DNA from 2 places in the Saccharopolyspora halophila genome. Region 1 is predicted to be linked to the other one. Evidence: riboswitches for the same ligand, from Rfam matches in the RefSeq annotation. Region 1 holds a riboswitch; the other holds the start of a gene.
The links. A riboswitch is a leader RNA that binds a small molecule or an ion and turns the genes downstream of it on or off. The one in region 1 is predicted to bind cobalamin.
Positions count from the first base shown of each region.

Region 2: another riboswitch for cobalamin. It lies ahead of cobN (cobaltochelatase subunit CobN); the one in region 1 lies ahead of ABD289_RS21860 (ribonucleoside-diphosphate reductase subunit alpha).

Region 1 is NZ_BAAARA010000021.1:201,760-204,959, reverse strand. Features, by position in the region: gene ABD289_RS21870 (hypothetical protein) at 1-243, opposite strand, end outside; gene ABD289_RS21865 (TetR/AcrR family transcriptional regulator) at 316-999, shown strand; cobalamin riboswitch at 1,417-1,630, shown strand; gene ABD289_RS21860 (ribonucleoside-diphosphate reductase subunit alpha) at 1,760-3,200, shown strand, end outside.
Region 2 is NZ_BAAARA010000015.1:189,186-192,385, reverse strand. Features, by position in the region: gene ABD289_RS19320 (bifunctional 4-hydroxy-2-oxoglutarate aldolase/2-dehydro-3-deoxy-phosphogluconate aldolase) at 1-575, shown strand, start outside; gene ABD289_RS19315 (D-isomer specific 2-hydroxyacid dehydrogenase family protein) at 622-1,545, shown strand; cobalamin riboswitch at 1,703-1,909, shown strand; gene cobN (cobaltochelatase subunit CobN) at 1,940-3,200, shown strand, end outside.

The DNA.
Region 1 (3,200 bases):
GGCAAGGCTTTCCAACTCGGGATGGGCGCAGTTCTCCCCGCCGCCGAAGTAGATCCGCGCCGCTGCCGGATTCTCGGCCAGCCAGGTGATTAGCGCCTCGACGACGGCCGCGTACCGATCCGCGCAATCGCGATTCTCCGAACACGCCCGGCTGCAGGCTCGATACCACTCCTCGATCGCCGAGCGAAACGAGGTCGAGGAATCCGAAATCGAGTGATCGCGTTCGCTTTCCGGAAGGTGCACGCGGGCACGGTAGCGGGCCGGTAGCCTCGTCGAAAGGACTTGCCCTTCGATGACGAGCGAGGTAGCAGGCAGGTGAGCGCCAGGGTTCCGCGGGAGCCGCGGAAGTTGCCGCCGGGCAGGCACGGGATCCCGGCGGACGAGGTCGCGGGCGACCAGCGGGGACGAATACTCGCCGCGGTCGTCTCCTGCGTCGGCGAGTCCGGTTACGCCAAGGCCACCGTCGAGGACTTCATCGGCCGCGCCGGCGTTTCGCGGAAGACCTTCTACCAGCACTTCGCCAACAGGGAAGCGGCCTTCCTCGCCGCCTACGACGAAGTGGCCGAGCGGGTCACCTCGGCCGCGCAGAAGGCCTACTCCGCCCAGGACGATCTGGTGGCCAGCGCTCGCGCCGCCCTCGAGTGCACGCTGCGCGAACTCGCGGCGGACCCCGACGCGGCCGTGCTCGGCATCGTCGAGGTCTTCGCCGCAGGCCCCAAGGCGCTGGAGCGGCGCAGCGAGATCCTCGGCCGCCTGACCGACCTGATGACCGAGCAGACCAAAGATCTGCCGGAATCCGCGCCCGGCCCGAACTTCACGGCCGAAGTCGTGGTGGGCGCGGTCCTCGAGGTGCTGTACAACCGCGTGCGCCGCGGCGAGGCCCGGCAGCTCCCCGAACTGCTCCCCGACCTGCTCTACTGCGCCATCGCCCCGTTCGTCGGCCACGACCGCGCCGCCGAGGAGCGAACCGCACAGCTCCACCAGAGCGCCCGGAGCTGAACGCGCACCCATCCCGCCGAGCACGCGTCGTGTTCGGCGCTCAGCGGTCCGAAAGACCACCACGCGCTGGCTTCATCCGGCTCCACCTCGGGATGCCGACCTCCCGCGACGAGCCGGTACATCCGACACCACGGCCGGTCATTCTGCGGCCCCAAATGACATCGACGGCGACGGGGACGGTCGTTGTAACGAGTAGCTGCAAGAGCACAGCCCGCAAGAGCGGCGCGGGCGGTGGGCTCCTCTTCGCCCTGGAGCGTCGATTCACCCGAGCATCCAACACGGCATGCGTCGAAACGCGCCGCCTTGACGACGATGCGGGGCCGCCATCTCCGCCCCCGCCCGGCACTCGGGAACTCACCAATGCCGCATCGCGACACGCGCATATAGGCATCCGGGGCATCTCTACCCCCAACATGTAGAGTGATGCGTGCTGGTGGTTCACCGGGCCGAACGGGCTCGGTGTGGCAACAGGGAACCCGGTGCGATTCCGGGACTGCCCCGCAGCGGTGAACGGGAACGACCGCCGTCAACGGCACTGGGCGCGATGCGCCTGGGAAGCGACGGCCAGTAGGACCGGCCATTCGGCCGGCCGCCCGTGAGTCCGAAGACCTGCCACCGGCGCGCGCACGAGAGGTGCGCGCCAGTCCGGGACCTCGCGGGAGGGTCCGCGCGGACGCACGACGGCGGATCGCGCCGTCGTGCTCGCGTGCTCGCCGCCGGTTCCGGGCGTGCCTTCCGAGCTCGCGAGGAGAGAGTCCCGGTGACCGAGTCGCCCACCGCAACACCAACCGCTCCCCCGATCACCGTCCGATACCCCGGCGGCGAGTTCGCCCCGCTGGACTGGCATCGGGTGTCCACAGTGGTCGAGCAGGCCTGCGCAGGCCTCGCGGACGTGCGCCCCGAATCCGTGCTGGCCGAGGTGCGCCGCAACATCTACGACGGCATCGCTCGTGCGGAGCTCGCCGAGGCGCTGACGTTGTCGGCGCGCACGCTGGTCGAGACCGAGCCGAACTACTCGCAGGTCACCGCACGGCTTCTGCTGGACAACCTGCGCGGCGAGGCGCTGACCTCGCTGGCGGGCAGGCAGCAGGAAGCCGATCAGGATCAGATGCGCACGCGCTATGCGGAGTACTTCGCCGATTACGTGCGTCGCGGGGTCGAGCTGGGGCAGCTGGACCCCGAACTGGCCGCTTTCGACCTCACCAGGATCGGTGCGGAGATCGAACCCGACCGCGATCTGGCGTTCGACTTCCTGGGCCTGCAGACGCTCTACGACCGGTACCTGCTGCACCACGACGGCATCCGCTACGAACTGCCGCAGGCGTTCTTCCTGCGAGTCGCGATGGGGCTCGCGCTGCGCGAGGACGACCGCGAGGGTCGCGCCATCGAGTTCTACCGGCTGCTCTCGTCGTTCGACTTCATGTGCTCGACCCCGACGCTGTTCAACGCGGGAACCACTCGCTCCCAGCTGTCCTCGTGCTTCCTGACCACTGTGGACGATGATCTCGGAGCGATCTTCCGCTCCTACCAGAACAACGCGCTGCTGGCCAAGTACTCCGGCGGCCTGGGCAACGACTGGACCCCCGTGCGGGGAATCGGTGCGCACATCCGCGGCACCAACGGCGAATCGCAGGGCGTCGTGCCGTTCCTCAAGATCGCCAACGACACCGCGGTGGCGGTCAACCAGGGCGGCAAGCGCAAGGGGGCCGTGTGCGCGTACCTGGAGACCTGGCACATCGACGTCGAGGAGTTCCTCGACCTGCGCAAGAACACCGGTGACGACCGGCGTCGCACGCACGACATGAACACCGCCAACTGGGTTCCCGACGAGTTCGTGCGCCGAGTCGAGGCCGACGAGCAGTGGACCCTGTTCTCCCCCGACGAGACGCCTGACCTGCACGATCTGTACGGCAGCGCGTTCGCCGAGCGCTACCGCGAGTACGAGGCAGCCGCCGAGCGCGGCGAGATCCGCGTGCACAAGCAGGTGCGGGCCGTGGACCTGTGGCGGCGGATGCTGACCCTGCTCTTCGAGACCGGGCACCCGTGGATCACCTTCAAGGACCCGTGCAACCTGCGTTCCCCGCAGCAGCACGCGGGCGTGGTGCACTCGTCGAACCTGTGCACCGAGATCACGCTCAACACCAGCGCCGACGAGGTCGCGGTGTGCAACCTGGGCTCGATCAACCTCGCCCGGCACGTCA
Region 2 (3,200 bases), on a different contig from region 1:
AGCTGTTCACCGGTCGGGTGCTGGCGATCCTGCGCGGGTTCGAACCGCAGCGGACCGTCGAACTCGCCGAACGAGCCTGGGACCTGGGCATCGACGCCATCGAGGTTCCCGTCGAGAGCTCGCGGGCGGAGCCGTCCCTGCGGGCGGCGGTGGCCGCGGGTGCCGAGCGCGGGCGTCCGGTCGGCGCGGGCACCGTCATCGACCCCGAGCAGTTGCGCGCGGTGCGGTCGGCCGGTGCGGCGTTCACCGTCGCGCCCGGCCTGGATCCCGAGATCGTGCGGTTGAGCGCCGAGCTCGAGCTCCCGCACCTGCCCGGTGTGTCCACGCCCACCGAGATCCAGCGCGCGATGCGGCTCGGGCTGCGCTGGGTCAAGGCGTTCCCCGCCGCCGAGCTGGGCAGTTCCTGGTTCAAGGCGATGCGCGGCCCGTTCCCGGGGTTGCGCGTGGTGGCCACCGGCGGGATGACCGCGCACAACGCGCCGGAATTCCTGGCCGCGGGTGCCGATGTGGTGGCGGTCGGTTCCGCGCTGGCCGATGACGCGCAGTTGCCCGCGCTGGCCGAGTTGATCTCCTAGGCGCCCGTCCGCCGGTAGTCGAATGAGCAGGCCCTGAGCAGCAGAGATGGAGAAGTCGTTGAAGGTCCACGTTGGTCCTGCCGCGCCGCCCGAGCTGGAAGCGGCCGTGGTGGCCGGGGGCGGCGAGCTCGCCCCCGCCGAGGAAGCCGCTGCCCTGGTGTGGTTCGGCGCCGAGCCGAGCCGCTTCCCCGAGCTCGATCATCCTGACCTGGAGTGGGTGCAGCTGCCCTCGGCGGGCATCGAGTCCTGGCTGGCCTCCGGAGTGCTGCGCGAAGGCGTCCGGTTCACCTCGGCGGCGGGGACCTACGCGCAGACTGTCGCCGAGCACGCCCTCGGCTTGATGCTGGCAGGGGCGCGGCAGCTGCCCGCGATGGCGCGCGCGGAAAGCTGGCAGCGGCCGGACCGGATGCGCAGCCTGACCGGCTCGACCGTCGGCATCATTGGTGCGGGCGGCATCGGACGGGCGCTGATCGAGATGCTGCGGCCGTTCGGGGTGACGGTGCTGGCGGTCAACCGCTCCGGCAAGCCGGTCGACGGCGCCGAGCGGACCTGGCCGTCCGAGGACGCCGACGGGATGCGCCAGGTGCTGACCGAGTCCGACTTCGTGGTGGTGGCGGCTCCCGCGACCACCCGGACGAGCAAGCTCATCGACGCCGACGTGCTGTCGGCGATGAAGTCCGACGCCTGGCTGGTCAACATCGCCCGAGGTTCGCTGGTCGACACCGAAGCCCTGGTCAGGGCCCTCGAAGAGGAGGAGATCGGCGGCGCGGCCCTGGACGTCACCGACCCCGAGCCGCTGCCGGACGGGCACCCGCTGTTCTCGCACCCGCGCGCCCTCATCTCCCCGCACACGGCCAACCCGCAGTCGCTGCTGCTGCCCGCCCTGGCGCGGCGCGTCCAGGAGAACGTCCGCCGCCACATCGCGGGCGAACCGCTCCTGGCCCCGATCGACCCCACAGCGGGCTACTGACCAGCCGAAAGCTCTAGGAGAGGTTTCGCCCGGCGCGCGTGGTGGTGACAGTTCTGCCTAAAACTGTCCGGACAAAACGGACATCGAAGTCTTGCAGTTCTAGGCAAAACTGTCGCCTTGCTGTGGGGTTCGTCCCGGAATCGCTGTGCGGGTGGTCGGAGATCGCAGGACCGATAGGATCATCCGGAAAGCCGATTCGGCGGTGACGTGGAGGAACCCGGTGGGAATCCGGGGCGGTCGCGCCACTGTGACCGGGGAGCGGACCCCAACCAGCCACGGCCCGGCCCCGCGCGGGCGGGTGGGAAGGCGGGAAGCGCCGCGACGATCCGGGAGTCAGGAGACTCCCTCACCGCCATGACCCCGCCGGGGCGCGCACCCCGAGAGAGGATTCCGCGTGAGCGAGCCTGCCCGCGAAACCCGAGTTCTGCTGCTGTCCACTGCGGACACCGACCTGCTGGCGGCCCGCGCCGCCGAGGCCGACTACCGCGTGGCCAACCCGTCGCGGGTCGCGGCCGAGGACGTGCCCGAGCTGCTGCGCGACGTCGACGTGGTGGTGGTCCGGCTGCTGGGCGGGCGTCGCGCCTGGGAGGAAGGGCTGGACGCGGTCCTGGCCGCCGGTCTGCCCACCATCGCCCTGGGTGGTGAGGCCACTCCGGACGCCGAGCTGATGGCGCTGTCCACTGTGCCCGCGGGCGTGGCCACCGAGACGCTGACCTACCTCGTCGAGGGCGGCCCGGCGAACCTCACCCAGCTGGCCAACTTCCTGTCCGACACGGTGCTGCTCACCGGAACCGGCTTCGAGCCGCCGCAGTCCACACCGGAGTTCGGCCTGCACGGCAAGCGCGCGCACGACCCGTCGAAGCCGACCGTGGGCGTCATCTTCTACCGGGCGCACTACCTGGCGGGCAACACCGCCTTCGTCGACACCCTCGCCGACCAGATCGAGGCGACCGGGGCGAACGCGGTGCCGGTGTTCTGCGGATCGCTGCGCAGCCTGTCCGACGCCGCGGGACTGCGGGAGCTGCTGGCCGGCTGCGATTCACTGGTGGCCACCGTGCTCGCCGCCGGTGGCGCCGTGGCGGCAGATGCCAGCGCGGGCGGCGACGAGGACTCCTGGGACGCCGGCGCGCTCGCCGAGCTCGACGTTCCGGTGCTGCAGGGACTGTGCCTGACCACCAGCCGCGCGGTGTGGGCCGAGAGCGACACCGTCTCGCCGATGGACGCCGCGATGCAGGTCGCGGTTCCGGAGTTCGACGGCCGGTTGATCAGCGTGCCGTTCTCCTTCAAGGAGGAGGGGTCCGACGGCATCCCGGTCTACGTCGCCGACCCGGAGCGCGCTGCCCGCGTCGCGGGCACGGCGGTTTCGCTGGCGAGGCTGCGGCACGTCGACAACGGGCAGAAGCGCCTCGGCGTGGTGCTCTCGTCGTACCCGACCAAGCACTCCCGCGTCGGCAACGCGGTCGGCCTGGACACCCCGGCCTCGGCGGTGGTCCTGCTCGACGCGCTGACCGAAGCGGGCTACGACCTCGGCGGCCTGGACGTCTCCGGCCTCGACGGCGACACGCTGATCCACCGGCTCATCGCCGCAGGCGGTCACGACGTCGAGTGGTTGACCGAGGACCAGATGGCCGACGCGGCCATCCGCGTTCCCGCCA